3 regions of the Rhodoferax sp. SPJ4 genome follow, and region 2 is predicted to be linked to each of the others. Evidence: predicted binding sites of a transcription regulator. Region 2 holds the regulator's gene; each other region holds the start of a gene.

Region 1 (6,806 bases), on a different contig from region 2:
CAGCAGGTTGCGGGTGGCCAGGGGCCGGCGCTTGAGCGGCGCGGACTGGGCCAGCGGGCCCTGCTCCAGCGCCAGCAGCAACTCCTCGGCAGTCTCGAAGCGCGCCTCCGGTGACACCGCCACCGCCCGCAGCACCACATGCTCCAGCCAGCCCGGAATGTCCGGCCGCCAGCGGCTGGGTGGCACCGGTTCGCCGAAGCGGGGGGTCTGAAAAGGCTCCACCTCGCCATAGGGGTAGCGCCGGGTCAGCAGCTGGTACAGCGTGACGCCCCAGGCATAGAGGTCGGAGCGGGCGGTGGGCGTGCCCTCGCCAAACAGCTCGGGCGCCAGGTAGGACGGCGTACCGGCGCGGCGCGCCTGGGCCAGTTCGGCCACATCAAACCCTGACACAGCCACCCCCAGGTCGAGCAGGCGCAGCTGGCCGTCGTCGCCCAGGTGCACGTTGTCGGGTTTGACGTCGCGGTGCACGATGCTGCGGCGGTGCAAAGCACCCAGGGCCCGGGCCAGCTCCATGCCGGTTTTCAAGGCCTCGGGCACAGTGAAATGGTGGCCGTCGGCCAGTTGCTGGCCCAGCGTGGCGCCCGCATGCCAGGTGGTCAGCGCGTACAGCGCCGACGGTGGCCCGGCCAGCTCCACCACCTGGGCAAAAAAGCGGGCCACAGCGCGCCGGCCCAGCCAGTGCTCATGGGCAAAGGCCAGCCGCTCGTGGGCGTCGGCCTGGGCCGCGTCGGTGAGGGTCTTCAGCACCAGCGGCCGGCCGGCCGCGTCGTGCACCCGGTAGACCAGCGTGACCCGGGATTCGTGCAGCAGTTCGTCCACCACCAGGCCGTCGTACTGGTCGCCCACCGCCAGCCGGGGCAAGGCCGGCAGGTCGCGCTGCAGTTGCAGGCTGTCGCGCAGGCCCAGCGCATCGATTTCGTCGACCCGCACCACCACCGCGGTGGCGTTGTCGGTGCCGCCCAGGTCCAGCGCGGTGTGCACCAGCGCCCGGGCGCAGTCCTCGGCGCTGCCCTCGCGGGCATGCAGGCGGCGCAGCGAGGCCGCGATGTCGCTCGGCGCGACCTTGGCCCAGACGCCGTCGGACACCAGTGCAAACACATCGCCGGCATGCAGCGGGCCAAAGCCATGGTCGACCGCCAGCTTGCTGTCCAGCCCCACGGCCCGGGTCAGCACATGCTCCATTTCCGGACGCTGCCACACATGGTCGGTGGTGAGTTGTTGCACCGTGTCGGGCGTACCCGGCCGCCACAGCAGCAAACGGGTGTCACCCACATGCGAGAAGTAGTAGGCATTGCCACGCAGCACCAGGCTGGTCAGCGTGGTGGCCATGCCCACCCGCGAATGGCGGGCCCGGGCCTGGGTCTGCACCCAACGGTTCAAGGCCTGGACGATGCGGTCCAGCGCCTGCGACACCTCCCAGTTGTCGGGCGTCGAGTAGTAGTCGGCCAGCACGTTGCGGGCACAGTGCTCGGCCGCCTCGCGGCCCCCATCGCCCCCGGACACGCCGTCGGCCACCACCGCGGCAAAGCCCTTGCGTGACAACTCGTCCCCGGTGGGGATGACAAAGCCACCGAAGTCTTCGTTGGCCTCGCGCGGGCCGGTGGCGGAGTGGTGGGCGGCGCTGATGCGGAGCGGCATCGCGAGAGCTTAACCGGCGGAACCGGTCAGATCTTCGCGGTGGTCATGGCCGCCGAGCCCCAGGTGGTGCGCCAGCGTTGCTTGACCACGGTCAGGCCCACCAGGGCCACCAGCGCCAGGCCGGCAAAGATCAGGAAGCCGGTCTGGTAGCTGCCGGTGACCTTTTGCGAGTAACCGAGCGACGAGGCCAGGTAAAAGCCGCCAATGCCGCCGGCCATGCCAACCATGCCGGTCATCACACCGATTTCTTTGCGGAAGCGCTGCGGCACCAGTTGGAACACCGAGCCGTTGCCCATGCCCAGGGCCAGCATGCCAATCACGAACACGGCCAGGGCGGCCCAGGACGACGACAGGCCGATGCTGACCACGGCCAGCGCGCAGGCGGCCACGACGTACATCACCGACAGGCTTTTGATGCCGCCGATGCGGTCGGCCAAGTTGCCACCGATGGGACGCATCAGCGAGCCGGCGAACACGCAGGCCGCGGTGTAGAAACCGGCGGTCTTGGCGTCCAGACCGTACTGGGTGTTGAAGTAAATGGTCAGCGACGCGGCCAGGCCCACAAAGCCGCCGAAGGTCACGCTGTAGAAAAACATGAACCACCAGGCGTCCTTGTCCTTCAGCACTTTGAGGTAGTCGGCCAGCGGCTTGGCGGGCGGGCAGTCGGGCGCGTCCTTGGCCATGACGAGGTAGATCACGAACACCAAGGCCAGCGGGATCAATGCCAGGCCGAACACATTGCCCCAGCCGAACCAGGCCGCCAGCGAAGGAGCGATCAGCGCGGCGATGGCGGTGCCGGAGTTGCCGGCACCGGCAATGCCCAGGGCCGTGCCCTGGTGTTCCGGCGGGTACCAGCGCGAGGCCAGTGGCAGCGCCACGGCGAACGACGAACCGCCCACACCCAGCAACACACCCAGCACCAGCACTTCGGTGTAGTTGTGAATGCCGGCCAGCCAGGCCCAGGCCAGGGCCCCCATGACGATGAGCTGGGCAATGATGCCGGTCTTCTTGGGCTTGAGGTGGTCCACCAGCACCCCCATGACGATGCGCAACAGCGCCCCCGAGAGCACCGGAACGGCCACCATCAGGCCTTTTTGGGCGGCATCCAGCTGCAGATCCTTGGCGATTTGCACGCCCAGCGGCCCCAGAATCACCCAGACCATGAACGCCAGGTCGAAATACAGGAAGGCGGCGATCAGGGTTGGCGGGTGGCCCGCGCTCCAAAAAGAGGATTTTGATTTCATGAATGCTCGGTCAAGAGGAGTTGCTGACTGTTTTTTGGTGCATCTCCCTGCGCAAGCTGCGTGCCAGCCTGCTTTTGAGGCAAAGACCCCAGGAATCCCCTGATTGCGCACGCAATTGGTGCCGGCTAGCCACCAAATCGGGGCTAGCGCCTCATGCTGGCGCAGAACCGGCATGCACCATGCCGGTACAGAGGCCGTCTGGCTGGCCCGCTGTTTGCTTATTCAGACCATCACGCAATTTCTGGAACAAGCATGAAAAAATCAAAACTCGTGATGGTGGGCAACGGCATGGCAGGCGTTCGCACCATTGAGGAACTGCTCAAGATCGCGCCCGAGCTCTACGACATCACGGTGTTTGGCGCCGAGCCCCACCCCAACTACAACCGGATTTTGTTGTCGCCGGTGCTGGCGGGTGAGCAGACGCTGGACGAGATCGTGCTGAATTCCTGGGAGTGGTACACCGACAACCACATCACCCTGCACGCCGGCAAGAAGGTCACCGAAGTCGACCGGGTCAAGCGTGTGGTGCGGGCAGTGGACGAGCAAGGCAACGTGGTGGAGGCCGAGTACGACCGGCTGCTTATGTGCACCGGCTCCAACCCCTTCATCCTGCCGGTGCCCGGCAAGGAGTTGCAGGGCGTGATCGCCTACCGCGACATCGCCGACACCAACGCCATGATTGACGCCGCGGCCAAGTACAAAAAGGCGGTGGTGATTGGTGGCGGCCTGCTGGGCCTGGAAGCCGCCAACGGCCTGATGCTGCGTGGCATGGACGTGACCGTGGTCCACGTCATGCCCTGGCTGATGGAGCGCCAGCTCGACGACAAGGCCGGCAAGCTGTTGCAGAAGTCGCTGGAAGACCGCGGCCTGAAGTTCATGATCGGCGCCCAGACCGAGTCGCTGCTGGGCGGCGCCGATGGCCGCGTGACGGCCATCAAGTTCAAGGACGGCAGCGAGGTGCCGGCCGATCTGGTGGTGATGGCCGTGGGCATCCGCCCCAACACTGAGCTAGCCGAGAAGATGCGCCTGCATTGCAACCGCGGCATCGTGGTCAACGACACCATGCAGACCGTGACCGACGCCCGAATCTACTCGGTGGGCGAATGCGCAGCCCACCGCGGCATCGCCTACGGCCTGGTGGCCCCGCTGTTCGAACAGGCCAAGGTCGCCGCCAACCACCTGGCACAGTTCGGCATCGGCCGCTACGTCGGTTCGCTGACCTCCACCAAGCTCAAGGTCACCGGCATCGACCTGTTCTCCGCCGGTGAGTTCATGGGCGGGGAAGGCACGGAAGAAATCGTCATGTCCGACCCCTATGGCGGCGTCTACAAAAAGCTGGTCATCAAGGGCGACAAACTGGTCGGCGCCTGCTTGTACGGCGACACCGTGGACGGCAGCTACTACTTCAAGCTGCTGCGCGACGGTCGCAGCATCAACGACATCCGCGACAAGCTGATGTTCGGTGAGGCCGGCGCCAACATCGGCGACGTTGGCCACGAAGGCCACACCAAGGCCGCCAGCATGCCCGACGACGCCGAGGTTTGCGGTTGCAATGGCGTCAACAAGGGCACCATCTGCAAGGCCATCCGCGAGAAGGGCTTGTTCACGCTGGAAGAGGTGAAAAAGCACACCAAGGCCAGCGCCTCCTGCGGCTCCTGCACCGGCCTGGTGGAACAGATCCTGATGTTCACCGCCGGCGGTGACTACTCGGCCACGCCCAAGCTCAAGGCCATGTGCGGCTGTACCGACCATGGCCATCAGGCGGTGCGCGACGCCATCCGCACCCCGCTGCCCGATGGCCGCAAGCTGCTGACCACCGGCGACGTGTTCAAGTACCTCGACTGGAAGACCCCCAACGGCTGCTCCAGCTGCCGCCCGGCCGTCAACTACTACCTGATCAGCACCTGGCCCAAGGAGGCCAAGGACGACCCGCAAAGCCGTTTCATCAACGAACGCAGCCACGCCAACATCCAGAAGGACGGCACCTACTCGGTCATCCCCCGCATGTGGGGCGGCGAAACCACCGCCGACGAGCTGCGCCGCATTGCCGACGCGGTGGACAAGTACCAGATCCCCACCGTCAAGGTTACTGGCGGCCAGCGCATTGACTTGCTGGGCGTGAAGAAAGAAGACCTGGTCAACGTCTGGAAAGACATCGGCATGCCCAGCGGCCACGCCTACGCCAAGGCCTTGCGCACGGTGAAGACCTGTGTGGGCAGCGAATGGTGCCGCATGGGCACGCAGGACAGCACCCAGATGGGCAAGGACCTGGAGCGCGCGATGTGGCGCATGTACGCACCGCACAAGGTCAAGTTCGCCGTGTCGGGCTGCCCGCGCAACTGCGCCGAGGCCGGCATCAAGGACGTGGGTGTGATCGGTGTCGACAGCGGCTGGGAGATGTACATCGCCGGCAACGGCGGCATCAAGACCGAAGTGGCGCATTTTTTCGTCAAGGTCAAAACCGCCGCCGAGGTGCTGGAGTACACCGGCGCCTTCTGCGAGCTCTACCGCCAGGAAGGCTGGTACCTGGAGCGCACGGTGCATTACGTGAACCGCGTCGGCCTGGACTACGTGAAGAAGCGCATTCTGGATGACCACGAGGGCCGCAAGGCACTGTGGGCTCAATTGCAGTTTGCCCTCGACGGCGAACCCGACCCCTGGTTCGAGTTCGACAAGGCCGCGGTTGACACCCGGCAGTTCGCGCCCCTGTCCGCCTGAGGCTCAGCATGCAGCGCAGAACGCTCCTGCTCGGCACCGCAGCCTGCGGCGCAGCGTCCTACCTGCCGTTGCGGGCCCAGGTGACGGGCATGAACGACGCCATCAACAAGGCCGGCCGCCAGCGCATGCTGTCGCAGCGCATGGGCAAAGCCTGGCTGGCACTGGTGCACCAGTGCCAGCCAGGCAGCGCCCAGCAGGTGTTGGACAAGTCCATGGCCTTGTTCGACCGCCAGCTGGTGGAACTGAAAGCCTACGCGCCCTCCGTCGAGATCCGCGACACCTATGTCAAGCTTGATGCGGTGTGGAGCGAATACAAAGCCGCCCTGGTGGGCAGCAAGCCTGGCAAAGGTGGCGCCATGGACCTGCTGGCCACCGACGCACGGGTGCTGGCGCTGGCCCACCAGGGCACGCTGCAGTACGAGGCCACCTCCGGCAAACCGGTGGGCAAGCTGGTCAATGTGGCCGGCCGCCAGCGCATGCTGTCACAACGCATGGCCAAGTTCTACTACGCCGCCGCCTTGCCGGTGGACCCCGACCGTGCAAAGGACGAGATCACCAAAGCCAGGAGCGAGTTCATGGCCGCCATGACGCTGCTGCGCAACGCGCCCGAGGCCACCAGCAGCATCCGCGACGAACTCCTGCTGGCCGACAGCCAGTGGGTGTTTTTCGACCATGCGCTGCAACGCATCCAGGGCACCAGCCCGACCGCGCTGTCCGACGTCTTCGTCACCAGCGAGAACCTTTTGAGTGTGATGGACCGGGTGACCAGCATGTACTCGGCCCTCACCGCCTGATTTCTAGGAAAAAAAATGAGCGAGTGGAAAAAGATCTGTTTGGTGAGCGACATCCCGGTGCTGGGTTCGCGCCGCGTGACCCGCGCCGAGGGCATGGACGTAGCGGTGTTCCGCAACAGCGAAGACAAGGTGTTTGCCTTGCTCGACCGTTGCCCCCACAAGGGCGGACCACTGAGCCAGGGCATCGTGCACGGTGAAAGCGTGGCCTGCCCCCTGCACAACTGGAATATCGGTCTGGACGACGGCTGCGCCAAATCGCCCGACGAAGGATGTGTGCCCAGGTTCGCAGTGAAGGTGTCCGATGGCACGGTGTTCCTGAACGCAGCGGAGTTGAAAACCCACGCGCTGGATCTGCCCAAGCCTCTGGCTGGGCCGGCACTCAAAGCCACCATGGCATGACGATTCACGAAAC
Region 2 (6,806 bases):
TCAAGCCCGGTGACGCCGGCTGGCCGGAGAGTGCCTACAACGGCGACTACATCGCCGACATCGCGACCGACTTCCTGGCCAAGAAGACCGTCAAGTCCGACGACCGTGAATTCACCGCCAGCGGCGACGCCGACGATCTGGATTCACTGCGCGAGTTCGCCGTGGCCTATTTGCGCCGTGAACAAGACCTGGACCTGAAGGCCTTCCAGGTGCGCTTCGACCAGTACTACCTGGAGTCCAGCCTGTACACCAGCGGCCGGGTGGCGGCGGCGGTGCAAAAGCTCATCGATGCCGGCAAGACCTACGAGCTGGACGGCGCGCTGTGGCTCAGGTCCACCGACTACGGTGACGACAAGGACCGCGTGATGAGAAAGTCCGACGGCGGCTTCACCTACTTCGTGCCCGATGTGGCCTACCACATCACCAAGTGGGAACGCGGCTTTGGCCGGGTCATCAACATCCAGGGCACTGACCACCACGGCACCATCGCCCGGGTGCGCGCCGGCCTGCAGGCCGCCAACGTGGGCATTCCCGAGGGCTACCCCGACTACGTGCTGCACACCATGGTGCGGGTGATGCGCGGCGGCGAGGAGGTCAAGATCTCCAAGCGTGCCGGCAGCTATGTCACGCTGCGCGACCTGATCGAGTGGACCTCGAAGGACGCGGTGCGCTTCTTCCTGCTCAGCCGCAAGCCCGACACCGAGTACATCTTCGACATCGACCTGGCGCTGGCGCAGAACAACGACAACCCGGTTTACTACGTGCAGTACGCCCATGCCCGCATCTGCTCGGTGCTGGCGGCCTGGGGCGGTGAGCGCGCCAGCCTGGCCGGCGTGGACCTGTCGCCGCTGGACAGCCCGGCCGCCCAGGCGCTGATGCTGCTGCTGGCCAAGTACCCGGCCATGCTGACCGAGGCCGCGGCCGGCTTCGCGCCGCACGACGTCACCTTCTACCTGCGTGAACTGGCCGCCTGTTACCACAGCTACTACGACGCCGAACGCATCCTGGTCGACGACCCGGCCGTCAAGCTGGCCCGGCTGGCCCTGGTGGCCGCCACCGCCCAGGTGCTGCACAATGGCCTGGCGATGCTGGGCGTCAGTGCCCCGACCAAGATGTGAGCAGAAAGAGACCATGAAGCAAGGACGCAGCGGGGCCATTGTGGGCTTCATCATCGGGGTGCTGGTGGGCCTGGGCGCCGCCCTGGCGGTGGCGGTGTTCGTCACCAAGGTGCCGGTGCCCTTCATGAACAAGGCCCCGGCCAACCGCTCGGCCACCCAGGAGGCGGCCGAGGCCCAGAAAAACAAGGACTGGGACCCCAACGCCGCGCTGCAGGGCAAGAACCCGGTGCGCCCACCGGTGGCGCTGGGCAACACGCCGGCCGTCACCGGCGAGGCGGCCAGGCCGGCGCCCGGTGCGCCCGCCCGCGCCGACGCCAAAGCCCCGGCCTCGGCCGACCCGCTGGGCGACCTGGCCCGGGCCCGCGCCGCGGCTGCTGGCCCGGCGGCCACGCCCAAGGTCACCGCCACCAACCCCGTTCCCGCCGCGCCCAGCGGCGCGCCGGTAGACCCCTTCACCTACTTTGTGCAGGCCGGCGCCTTCCGCACGCCCGAAGAGGCCGACGCCCAGCGGGTGCGCTTGTCGCTGATGGGGGTGGAGGCCAAGGTCACCGAGCGCGAACAGTCCGGTCGCACCGTCTACCGGGTCCGGGTGGGTCCGTTCGAGCGCCGCGAGGACGCCGACCGCAGCAAGGACAAACTCGACACCAATGGCGTGGAAACCGCGCTGGTGCGGGTGCAGCGCTGAACTTTTTGCGCCACCGCGCAGTCAGACCCCCATCAACAGGAGAGATCGAGTCATGGAACGTCGGGAATTTTCGGCCGCGTTGGCGGTGGGCATGTTGGCTTTGTCGGGCGCCACGAGGGCGCAGGGTGCGAAGCCGCAGAACGGCGAGCAGTACCTGACGCTGGACCAGCCGGTGGCGGTGGACGTGCCGGCCGGCAAGGTCGAGGTGATCGAGTTCTTCTGGTACAGCTGTCCGCATTGCAACGCTTTTGAGCCCACGCTGGAGCCCTGGATCAAGCGCCAGCCCAAGGACGTGGTGGTGCGCCGGGTGCCGGTGGCCTTCCGGGCCGACTTCGTGCCCCAGCAGCGCCTGTACTACGCGCTGGAAGCCATGGGCCGGGTCGACGACATGCACCGCAAGGTCTTCCACGCCGTGCATGTGGAAAAGCAGCCATTGAACACCGACGCCGCCATCATCGCCTGGGCCGAGAAGCAAGGCCTGGACAAGGCCAAGTTCACCGAGCAGTTCAGCTCCTTCAGCGCCAGTTCCAAGGCCCGCAAGGCGGCCCAGTTGCAGGACGCCTTCAAGGTCCAGGGCGTGCCCTCGCTGGGCATTGCCGGCCGTTATTACACCGACGGCACGCTGGCCGGCGGCACCATGGCGCAGGCCCTGGCCGTCGCCGACTACCTGGTGGCCGAGGTTCGCAAGGCCAAATAAGCCTGCGCTGCGCCCCCCATGCCAAGGCCCGCCACCGCGCGGGCCTTGGCTTTGGGGGGTGTTGTTGCTGCAATGCAGCATGGTCACGGGAAACCCCAATCCTGCCCGGGTGGCGGGCTACAATGCCAGCAAGAATCATGCCCTTATGAAAAACACCCGTTTGTTCCTTCGCCTGGCTGGGGTCTTGTTGTCGCTGACGCTGGGAGCGGCTGGCCCGGCCCAGGCCGAAAAGGCCGACAAAGACAAACCCATGAACGTCGAGGCCGATGCCCTGCGTTACGACGACCTGCGGCAGACCAGTCTGTTCACCGGCAACGTGGTCATCTCCAAAGGCACGCTGCTGATCCGGGCCGCCCGGGTGGATGTGCGGCAGGATGGCCAGGGCGCGCAGTTCGGCGTGGCCACCGCGGCGCCGGGCAAACTGGCCTACTTCCGCCAGAAACGCGAGGGCCTGGACGAGTTCATCGAGGGCGAGGCCGAGCAGATCGACTACGACGGCAAAGCCGACAACGTCAAGCTGACACGCCGGGCCACGCTGCGCCGTTTCCGGGGCGACACCGTCACCGACGAAACCAGCGGCAGCGTGATCACCTACGACAACACCTCCGACGTCTTCACCGTCAACGGTGGCGCGGTCAATGCCGCCTCTGACAACCCGGGCGGCCGGATTCGCGCCGTGCTCACCCCCAAGGCGGCGGCGTCGGCCACGCCGGCCCAGCCGCCAGCCCAACTGCGGTCCAGCGAGCGCCTGCCCGGGAGCGGCAAATGAGTGCGCTGCCGGTCGCGGCCAGCGGCACAGAGGCGCCCAGCCGGCTGGAAGCCCGCGGCCTGCAAAAAGCCTACGGCAGCCGCAAGGTGGTCAAGGACGTCTCGCTGGCCGTGCAAAAAGGCGAGGTCGTGGGCCTGCTGGGGCCCAACGGCGCCGGCAAGACCACCTCGTTCTACATGATCGTGGGCCTGGTGCGGGCCGACGCCGGCGTGATCTCCATTGGCGGCCAGTCGGTCGAGCACATGCCCATCCACCGCCGTTCGCGGCTGGGCCTGAGCTATCTGCCGCAGGAAGCGTCGATCTTCCGCAAGCTCAATGTCGAAGACAACATCCGCGCGGTGCTGGAGTTGCAGCGCGACGAGGGCGGCCGGCCGCTGGGCCGCGCGGTCATCGAGCAGCGGGTGGATGCGCTGCTGCAAGACCTGCGGGTCGAGCACCTGCGCGATTCGCCGGCCCCTGCGCTGTCGGGCGGTGAGCGGCGCCGGGTCGAGATTGCCCGCGCCCTGGCCACCCAGCCGCAGTTCATCCTGCTCGACGAGCCCTTTGCCGGCATCGACCCGATCGCGGTGATCGAGATCCAGCGCATCATCGGTTTTCTGAAGTCGCGCGGCATCGGCGTGCTGATCACCGACCACAACGTGCGTGAAACCCTGGGCATCTGCGACCACGCCTACATCATCAGCGACGGTCATGTGCTGGCCCAGGGCACGCCCGCCGAGATCGTTGACAACGCCGATGTTCGCCGCGTCTACCTGGGCGAACATTTCCGCATGTGAACATGGCCCCCACGTTCGCGCACTGCGTGTCGCTCTCTGCCCCCCGAGGGGGCCGCGTTTTTCCTTGGGGCGGCCCGGCGGAAAAACCAGCGCCCCTGTTTGAGTCTTGCGGGGCATTCGCAGTCCCTTGTTCGCCTGCATGAAACAAGGCCTTTCCCTCCGTGTCTCCCAGCACCTCGCATTGACGCCGCAACTGCAGCAGTCAATCCGACTGCTGCAGCTGTCCACGCTGGAACTCAGCCAGGAGGTCGAGCAGATGCTCGACGAAAACCCCTTCCTCGACGTGGCCGACGAGACCGCGCCGCGCGAGGAGTTTGGCCTGGCCCAGGCCGATGCCCGGGCCGACGACGAGCCGTTTTCGTCATCGTCCAGCAGCACTGAGACCGAGGCGGTGGCCGATGGGGTGGGCGACGGTGAGCCAGCCCTGCCCGACAACTGGGACGGCGACGGCAGCACCGAGATCGCGCCCAACGACAGCGAGTGGGGCGGCGACGCGCCAGCCCACCAGCGGCAGGACGACGACGGCGCGATGGACGCCACCGAACTGGCCCGCCAGCAGGAGTCGCTGACCGCCTTTTTGCACCGCCAGGCCTTGTCGCTGCGCCTGAGCGAGATCGACCGCGCCGCGCTGCGTTTCCTGATCGAGTCGCTCAACGACGACGGCTACCTCGAAGACAGCCTGGACCTGCTGGCCCGCGGCCTGGCCGGCGACGATGCCGAGCAGGTCGAGGAGTTGGTGCAGCGTTTTGGCATGGCCTTGCGCCTGCTGCAAAGCCTGGAGCCGGTGGGCGTGGGTGCTCGCCACCTGGCCGAATGCCTGAGCCTGCAGCTCAAGGCCTTGCCCCCCAGCGAGGTGGTCAAGGCCGCCCAGGCCATTTGCGCCCAGCCCATGGAGCTGCTGGCGCGGCGCGATTTCAAGCGCCTGGCCCAGCTGTGCCAGCTCAGCGACGCGCTGGTGCGCCAGGGCATTGCACTGATCCAGACCCTGGAGCCCAAGCCAGGCCGGCGCTTTGTGGACGTGGAGCGCAACATCGTCGTGCCCGACGTCATCGTGGTGCAGGTGGGGCGTGGCCCCAACCCGCGTTTCCGGGCCCAGCTCAACCCCGACGTCATGCCCCGGCTGCGGGTGCACGACATCTATGCCGGTGCGCTCAAGGCCAGCCGCGGCGGCAATGCCCAGGCGCTTCAGCAGCGGCTGCAGGAAGCGCGCTGGTTCATCAAGAACATCCAGCAGCGCTTCGACACCATCCTGCGCGTCAGCAGCGCCATCGTCGAGCGGCAGAAGAACTTCTTCGTCCATGGCGAGCTGGCCATGCGGCCGCTGGTGCTGCGCGAGATCGCCGACGAGCTGGGCCTGCACGAGTCCACCATCTCGCGGGTCACCACCGCCAAGTACATGGCCACGCCTTTTGGCACCTTCGAGCTGAAGTATTTCTTCGGCTCGGCACTGGGCACCGAAACCGGCGGCAACGCGTCGAGCACCGCGGTGCGGGCGCTGATCAAGCAGTTTGTCAGCGCCGAAAACCTCAAGAAGCCGCTCAGCGACAACCAGATTTCCGAGATGCTGAAAGAGCAGGGCATTGAGTGCGCGCGCCGCACCGTGGCCAAGTACCGCGAGGCCTTGCGCATCGCGCCCGCCAACCTGCGCAAAGCACTGTGAACATGACCCCCACGCTCCCCACTGCGTGTGGTTCGCTGCCCGCCGAGGGGGCCGTGTTTCGCCCAGGGGCGGCCCGGCGGCGAAACATCCAGGCTTTTGACCAATGAACCAACTTCACCTTTTTTTGCCCTGCGCCGCTGGCGTGGAAGACCTGCTGGAGGCCGAGGTGCGGCGGCTGTGCAGCGGCCACACCGACAAGCTGCGCGGCGGCGTGCGGGTGGTGGCCTCCTGGCGCGACGCCATGCTGCTCAACCTGCACAGCCGGTTGGCCCAGCGGGTGCTGGTGCAGCTGGCGGACGGCTTTTACCGCAGCGAAAACGACCTCTATGCCATCGCCAGCGAGGTGGCCTGGGAAATCTGGTTCACGCCGCGGCAAAGCATCAAGGTGGAGATCACCGCCCAGCACAGCCCGCTGACCTCGCTGAACTTTGCCGCGCTGAAGGTCAAGGACGCGGTCTGTGACCGCTTCCGGGCCAAGAGCGGTGGCGTGCGGCCCGACGTCAACACCCAGTGGCCCGATGTGCGCATCTACACCCACCTGACCACCGACCGCTGCGCCCTCTACATCGACACCTCGGGCGAGCCGCTGTTCAAACGCGGCTGGCGCGAAGACAAGGGCGAGGCGCCGCTGAAGGAAACCCTGGCCGCCGCCATGCTGGCCGCCAGCGGCTGGGACGCCACGGTGCCGCTGTACGACCCCTGCTGCGGCAGCGGCACCATCGCCATCGAGGCCGCCACCATCGCCTGCCACCAGGCGCCTGGCCTGCTGCGCCGCTTCGCCTTCGAAAAATACCTGCCCTTCCAGGCCCATGTGTGGGACGCGCTGCGCGACCAGGCCGAGGCCGCCGTGTGCGCGCCCACCGCGCCGGTGTTTGGCAGCGACGTGGCCTTCCGCATGGTGGACTTCGCCCAGCGCAACGCCGAGCGGGCCGGTGTGGCCCACGCGGTGCAGTTGCGCGGCGGCGACGCCTTGCAGCGCATGCCGCCGGCCGAGGGCGGCGTGATGCTGCTCAACCCGCCTTATGGCGAACGCATCGCGGTGGCCGGTGTGGCCGGCAGCGGCCGCGGCCACGGTGCCGGCCGCGAGACCGCCCAGGTCGA
Region 3 (6,806 bases), on a different contig from region 2:
CCGGTGGCGAAGGGAGGCATGTTGTAGTGCAGCATGAAGCGGTCTTCGTACTCGCCGGCCAGCGCGTCGATGCGCTGGGCGTCGCGTTCGGTGCCCAGCGTGGTGACCACCAGGGCCTGGGTTTCACCGCGGGTGAACAGGGCCGAGCCGTGGGTGCGCGGCAGCACGCTGTTGCGGATTTCGATGGGGCGCACGGTGCGGGTGTCGCGGCCGTCGATGCGGGGCTCACCCTGCAGGATCTGGCTGCGCACGATCTTGGCTTCGATGTCGAACAGCATGGATTCGACCTTGACCGAATCGAACTCCACGCCATCGGCCTTCAGGCCGGCCATCACGGCGGCGTAGGCTTCGCGGCAGGCCTGGGTGCGGGCCTGCTTGTTGCGGATCTGGTAAGCGGCGCGCAGCTTGTCTTCGGCCAGCGCACCGACCTTGGCGATCAGCGGCTCGTCCTTGGCCGGCGCTTGCCAGTCCCAGACCGGCTTGCCGGCGTCACGCACCAGTTCATGGATGGCGTTGATGGCGATGTTGGCCTGCTCGTGGCCGAACACCACGCCACCCAGCATGACTTCTTCCGACAGCTGTTGGGCTTCGGATTCGACCATCAGCACGGCGGCTTCGGTGCCGGCAACCACCAGGTCCATCTGGCTGTCCTTGCGCTGGGTCTGGCCCGGGTTCAGCACGTAGGCGCCGTTGATGTAGCCCACGCGGGCCGCACCAATGGGGCCAGCGAACGGGATGCCGGAGATGGCCAGCGCGGCGCTGGAAGCAATCAGCGCGGCGATGTCGGCGTCAACTTCCGGGTTCAGCGACACGGTGTGGATGACCACGTGCACTTCGTTGTAGAAGCCTTCGGGGAACAGCGGGCGGATCGGGCGATCGATCAGGCGGCTGGTCAGGGTTTCGTGTTCGCTGGGCTTGGCTTCGCGCTTGAAGAAGCTGCCGGGGATCTTGCCGGCGGCGTAGGTCTTCTCGATGTAGTCAACGGTCAGCGGGAAGAAGTCCTGGCCGGGCTTGGCCGACTTGGACGCCACCACGGTGGCGAGCACCACGGTGTCATCGATGTTGACCAGCACGGCGCCAGAAGCCTGGCGGGCGATTTCGCCGGTTTCCATGGTGACCTGATGCTGGCCCCACTGGAAGGTCTTGGTGACTTTGTTGAAAATGGACATGCGATTCTCCTGTGGTTGGCGGGGTTATGGCCACCCCGCTTGGCCTGAAGCCCACAACACAGAACACGATGCCATCCCAGTGGGGTTCGCGGCAGACCCGCAAGCACCATTGGAATGACACAGCTTCGCTCTGTTTTTGCAGCCTTCGAAATCTGAAAACAAGAAAGCGCCTGAGCTAGTGGTGCACTAACCCAGACGCCTTCGTGGTGAACTTACCGATTACTTGCGCAGGCCAAGCTTGGCAATCAGGGCAGCGTAACGGTCAAAATCCTTGGACTTGAGGTAGTCCAGCAGCTTGCGGCGGCGGCTCACCATGCGCAGCAGACCGCGGCGGCCGTGGTGGTCCTTGGCGTGGGTCTTGAAGTGGGGGGTGAGCTCGTTGATGCGGGCGGTCAGCAGCGCAACTTGCACTTCTGGGCTACCGGTGTCGTTGGCGCTGCGGGCATTGGCCTTCACAACGTCGGCTTTGATCAAAGCGGTCATGGTTTTCCTTGGGGTTTGGCAATGAAGCCAGTGGATCGACTTGCGCTGGGCAACGGAACGGCGCCCAGCGTGCGCTTCGGCACCAATGCCAAAGCCTGTCGATTATAGCCCAGACCAGGCCGGCGGCGGCGCCCGGCAGACCCCCGAGGCCGGGTTGGCACAACCCCGGTCTTGAAAACCCCCAGCCCACGCCCATCTGCCAGCCATGTGGCAATCGTGTTGAGCGCCGCGCTGATTCACAGGAGAACCCCGATGTTTTTTGCCGCCACCACCCCCGTCGCCCTGCGCCGCCAGACCCAGGCCGTCGCCCCCCGCCACCTGGACCAGGCGCTGGAGCGATTCCTCGACAACGCCTTCCAGACCCCAGCCCGCCGCGCCCAGGCCCGCTTCGGCCAGACCGACACCCATTACACGCTGACGCTGGACCTGCCCGGCATTCCCAAGGCCCAGCTGGCCCTGGGCATCGATGGCCAAGAGCTGCGCATCGAAACCACCGCCGAAGCGCCGCGCGCCTTCCAGGCCAGCTACGAGCTGCCGCAGGACGTGGACGCCGCGGCCAGCCGCGCCACGCTGGAAGACGGTGTGCTGACCGTGACCCTGGCCCGCAAGCAGCCGGTCGACAGCCGGGTCAAAATCGCAATCGACTGAGTCCCTGGGCGCTGCTGCGGCCAGCTCAGGCCGTCGGCAGCGCCTCGGCCAGCAGGGTCTGGGCCAGCGGCCAGCGCGGCTTGACGTCAAAGGCGTAAGTCCGGCTGGCCGACTCCACCCCCGATTGCAGCCGCATCGCGGCGGCCATGGCGATCATGGCGCCGTTGTCGGTGCACAAATGCAGCTCCGGGTAGTGCACCCGCACGCCGGCGCGCTGGCAGGCCTGGTTGAGCTGGGCTCGCAACGGCCGGTTGGCGCCCACGCCGCCAGCCACCACCAGGCGCTTGAGCCCGGTGTCTCGCAACGCGGCCATGGACTTCTTCAGCAACACCTCCACGATCGCCGCCTCGGTGGAGGCCGCCAGGTCGGCGGTGCGCGCCGGCAGCGCAGCCCCCAGCTTTTTGGCCTGGGTCAGCACCGCGGTTTTCAGCCCGGCGAATGAAAAATCCAGGTTGCCACTGTGCAACAAGGGCCGCGGCAGCTTGAAGGCTGCGCCATCGCCCTGCTCGGCCAGCCGCGACAACGCCGGCCCACCGGGGTAGCCCAGGCCCAGCAACTTGGCCGATTTGTCAAAGGCCTCGCCGGCCGCGTCGTCGATGGTTTCGCCCAGCAAGGCGTACTGCCCCACCCCGTCGACCCGCATCAGCTGGGTGTGGCCGCCCGACACCAGCAGGGCTACGAAGGGGAACTGCGGCGGGTCGGCGCTCAGAAAGGGCGACAGCAAATGCCCTTCAAGGTGGTGCACACCCAGCACCGGCCGGTCCAGCGCCGCACCCAAGGCGCAGGCCACGCCGGCGCCCACCAGCAAGGCACCGGCCAGGCCAGGGCCGCGGGTGAAAGCCACCACATCGACCTGGTCCAGCGAGGCGCCCGAGGCCTTCAGCACCTCCTCGGTCAGCGGCAGCACCCGGCGGATGTGGTCGCGGCTGGCCAGCTCCGGCACCACACCGCCATAGGCTTGGTGCATCTCGATCTGGCTGTGCAAAGCATGGGCACGCAGCAAAGGCACGCCTTCGGCGCGCGCCTGCACCAAAGCCACGCCGGTTTCATCACAGGACGATTCGATGCCCAGCACGAGGAAGTTGGTCAACATAGGTCTTTGAGTTTAGGGGAAGCCCGCCGACGTCCCCGAGGGCCGATGCGCTCAGGGAACGACACAGTGCGCGAGCTGGGAACGCTGGCCGCAGCGCCGGGCCGCCCCAAGCAAGGCACGGCCCCCTCGGGGGGCAGGGAGCGACACGCAGTGCGCGACCGTGGGGGCCACCCTGGCTCGAATCTTGCGCCACCATCCGCATGAAAGAAGCCTTGCGCATTGTGGTCATTGCCCCCGATCTGGTGGTGGCCGACCCAGCCGACGACCACGCGGTGGCGCAGGCCGAGCGTTCGCGCAGCCTGCGCATCGGCTTGCTGGAAAGCGGCTTCAACTTGATCGCCATCTTGCCGGCCGACGTGTTTCTGACCGAGCGCCTGCACCAGTTGCAACCCGACATGGTGATCGTTGACGCCGAAAGCGAGGCCAGGGACGCACTGGAGCATGTGGTGATGGCCACCCGTGACGAGCGCCGGCCGATTGTGATGTTCACCAACGACGACGACAGCGCGCTGGCCCGCGACGCGGTGGCCGCCGGCGTGTCGGCCTATGTGGTGGCCGGCCTGTCGGCCGACCGCATTCGCCCCATCCTCAATGTGGCCATGGTGCGCTTTCAGCACGAGCAGGGCCTGCGCCAGGAACTGGCCAACGCCAAGTCGGAGTTGTCGGGCCGCAAGGTGATCGAGCGCGCCAAGGGCCTGCTGATGCAGCGCCAGCAGTTGTCGGAGCAGGAGGCCTACGACAAACTGCGCCGCGCCGCGATGAACCAGGGCCTGAAGCTGCACGAAGTCGCACAGCGCATGCTGGACATGGCCGATTTGCTTGGCTGAAATGGTGCGTCGCACCATCGCGGTGCTGAAACGCCCCATTCCCTGCACTCTCCCGTCTTCTTGCTGTGACTTTTTCCACGCAGGCCAGCCCGTGGGGCGGGATCAGCGGTTGCGGCGGCATTTCACCTCCCTCACAAAAGCTGGCACAGCGATTGCATAACTGATCGCAAGACTGAACAAGTCACCAGTGCAGCAGCCCAACGGCGGGTTGCAAGCCCTGGTCAAGGACAAAGGCGTCCCCATCCCTGCTCCTGTGCGCACTGCGCGCGGCGGCGGCTGATGTGGACGCCTTTTTTGTTTTCTGAACCACTAGGAGTGCCTCATGACCGACCTGTTGAAACACAACCTCAGCCGCCGCACGGTGCTGCAAGCTGCCGCCGTGGGTGCAGTGGGTTTGTCACCCGCCCTGCGCGCCACGGTGTACGCCGCCGGCTCGGACAAGCCCGAAAAGGAAGAAGTGAAGATCGGCTTCATCCCGCTGACCGACTGCGCCAGCGTGGTGATGGCCTCGGTGCTGGGTTTCGACAAAAAGTATGGTGTCAAGATCATTCCCAGCAAGGAAGCTTCTTGGGCCGGCGTGCGCGACAAACTGGTCAACGGCGAGCTGGACATGTCCCATGTTCTTTATGGCCTCGTCTACGGCGTCCACTTGGGCACCTCCGGTCCCAAGAAGGACATGGCAGTTCTCATGAGCATCAACAACAACGGCCAGGCGATCTCGCTTTCGAAAACACTGGCTGACAAAGGCGCAGTGGATGGTCCGTCGCTGGCCAAATACATGGCAGCCAACCCGAGGGAGTACACCTTTGCCGGCACTTTCCCGACCGGCACCCATGCGATGTGGATGCATTACTGGCTGGCCGCCGCCGGCATCAATCCGGTATCCGGAGCGAAATTGATTACCGTGCCGCCGCCGCAGATGGTGGCCAACATGCGCGTGGGCAACATGGACGGCTTCTGCGTCGGAGAGCCGTGGAATCACCGCGCCATCATCGACGGCATTGGCATCACCGCCAACACGACGCAGGACATCTGGAAGGACCACCCCGAGAAGGTCTTGGGTACCACCGCCGATTTCGTGAAGAAGTACCCCAACACGACCCGCGCCGTGATGATGGCGGTGTTGGAGGCCAGCCGGTGGATTGATGCTGGCCTGCAGAACAAGATGAAGATGGCCGAGACCGTGGCTGAGAAGAGCTACATCAACACCAGCGTGGACGCCATCAACCAGCGCATCCTGGGCCGCTACCAGAACGGCATGGGCAAGACCTGGGACGACCCCAACCACATGAAATTCTTCAATGACGGAGCGGTGAACTTCCCCTACCTCTCCGACGGCATGTGGTTCCTGACGCAGCACAAGCGCTGGGGCCTGATCAAGGAGCATCCGGACTACCTGGCCGTGGCCAAGCAGATCAACCAGATCGAACTGTACAAGCAGGCTGCGTCTGCGCTGAATGTCAGCGTGCCCAAGGATGTGATGCGCACCAGCAAGCTGATCGACGGCGTGGTCTGGGACGGCAAGGACCCGAAGAAATATGCCGACGGCTTCAAGGTCAAGGCCTGAGCCGCCCTGCCCCTCATGCCCCATCCACCCATCTTCCAGAGGTGACACCATGGTCAGTGCTGTTTTTCATCTTCCCCTCGATGGCCCCGCTGCCGCCGTCACGCCGGCGGTCCCCAAGGCCGTGGTCCGTCCGGTCCAGGCGGCCAACGACGCCACCCCGGTGGTCGCGAAAGCGCGCATCCGGGCCCCGATCGACTGGCGCGCCATCGCGCAGCGGGTCTTGCCACCGGTGGCTGGCCTGGGCGTGCTGGTGGGCATCTGGGCCCTGGTGTCCATGACCACCAAGGGCAGCATCCCGTCGCCGCTGGACACCCTGGCCCAGGCCATCGCGGTGTTCAGCGACCCCTTCTACATCAAGGGTCCGAACGACCAGGGCGTGGGCTGGAACGTGCTCAGCTCGCTGAAGCGGGTGGCGCTGGGCTTTGGCCTGGCGGCACTGGTGGGTATTCCGTTGGGCTTTGCCATCGGCCGCTTCACCTTTCTGAGCCGCATGTTCAACCCGCTGATCAGCCTGCTGCGCCCGGTGTCGCCACTGGCCTGGCTGCCGATCGGCCTGCTGGTCTTCAAGGGCGCCAACCCGGCCGCCATCTGGACCATCTTCATCTGCTCCATCTGGCCCATGATCATCAACACCGCGGTGGGCGTGCAACGGGTGCCGTCCGACTACATGAACGTGGCCCGGGTGCTGAACCTGAGCGAGTGGAAGATCATGTCCAAGATCCTGTTCCCGGCGGTGCTGCCCTACATGCTGACCGGCGTGCGGCTGGCGGTGGGCACGGCCTGGTTGGTGATCGTGGCGGCCGAGATGCTGACCGGCGGCGTGGGCATCGGCTTCTGGGTCTGGGACGAGTGGAACAACCTGAACGTGAAGAACATCATCGTGGCGATCTTCGTCATCGGCGGTGTGGGGCTGCTGCTGGAGTTCGCGCTCATCAAGCTGGCCACCGCGTTCACGTTCGAAGAAGTCAAGATGTAAAGGGAGCACACCATGAGCGAACACCTGACCACCAAGTACATCC

What was found. The regulator sigma-54, encoded in region 2, starts transcription at its own class of promoters, with help from an activator protein. The targets are predictions, from matches to a motif close to TGGCANGNAANCTGCTTT.
Region 1: nirB (nitrite reductase large subunit NirB) is a predicted target of sigma-54. The motif match lies at 3,040-3,057, and genes of this name have one in related genera.
Region 3: AC4BAR_RS04480 (CmpA/NrtA family ABC transporter substrate-binding protein) is a predicted target of sigma-54. The motif match lies at 4,362-4,379, and genes of this name have one in related genera.

Annotation. Positions count from the first base shown of each region.
Region 1 is NZ_JBYZMN010000001.1:885,931-892,736, reverse strand. It holds gene AC4BAR_RS04460 (bifunctional protein-serine/threonine kinase/phosphatase) at 1-1,638, opposite strand, end outside; gene AC4BAR_RS04455 (nitrate/nitrite transporter) at 1,665-2,882, opposite strand; gene nirB (nitrite reductase large subunit NirB) at 3,135-5,600, shown strand; gene AC4BAR_RS04445 (type IV pili methyl-accepting chemotaxis transducer N-terminal domain-containing protein) at 5,609-6,394, shown strand; gene nirD (nitrite reductase small subunit NirD) at 6,410-6,793, shown strand; gene AC4BAR_RS04435 (nitrate reductase) at 6,796-6,806, shown strand, end outside.
Region 2 is NZ_JBYZMN010000003.1:20,749-27,554, reverse strand. It holds gene argS (arginine--tRNA ligase) at 1-1,118, shown strand, start outside; gene AC4BAR_RS11255 (SPOR domain-containing protein) at 1,132-1,803, shown strand; gene AC4BAR_RS11250 (thiol:disulfide interchange protein DsbA/DsbL) at 1,856-2,500, shown strand; gene lptA (lipopolysaccharide transport periplasmic protein LptA) at 2,646-3,269, shown strand; gene lptB (LPS export ABC transporter ATP-binding protein) at 3,266-4,045, shown strand; gene AC4BAR_RS11235 (RNA polymerase factor sigma-54) at 4,185-5,705, shown strand; gene AC4BAR_RS11230 (THUMP domain-containing class I SAM-dependent RNA methyltransferase) at 5,809-6,806, shown strand, end outside.
Region 3 is NZ_JBYZMN010000001.1:894,047-900,852, reverse strand. It holds gene pnp (polyribonucleotide nucleotidyltransferase) at 1-1,169, opposite strand, end outside; gene rpsO (30S ribosomal protein S15) at 1,389-1,652, opposite strand; gene AC4BAR_RS04495 (Hsp20/alpha crystallin family protein) at 1,905-2,300, shown strand; gene tsaD (tRNA (adenosine(37)-N6)-threonylcarbamoyltransferase complex transferase subunit TsaD) at 2,326-3,393, opposite strand; gene AC4BAR_RS04485 (ANTAR domain-containing response regulator) at 3,594-4,220, shown strand; gene AC4BAR_RS04480 (CmpA/NrtA family ABC transporter substrate-binding protein) at 4,543-5,787, shown strand; gene ntrB (nitrate ABC transporter permease) at 5,837-6,763, shown strand; gene AC4BAR_RS04470 (ABC transporter ATP-binding protein) at 6,776-6,806, shown strand, end outside.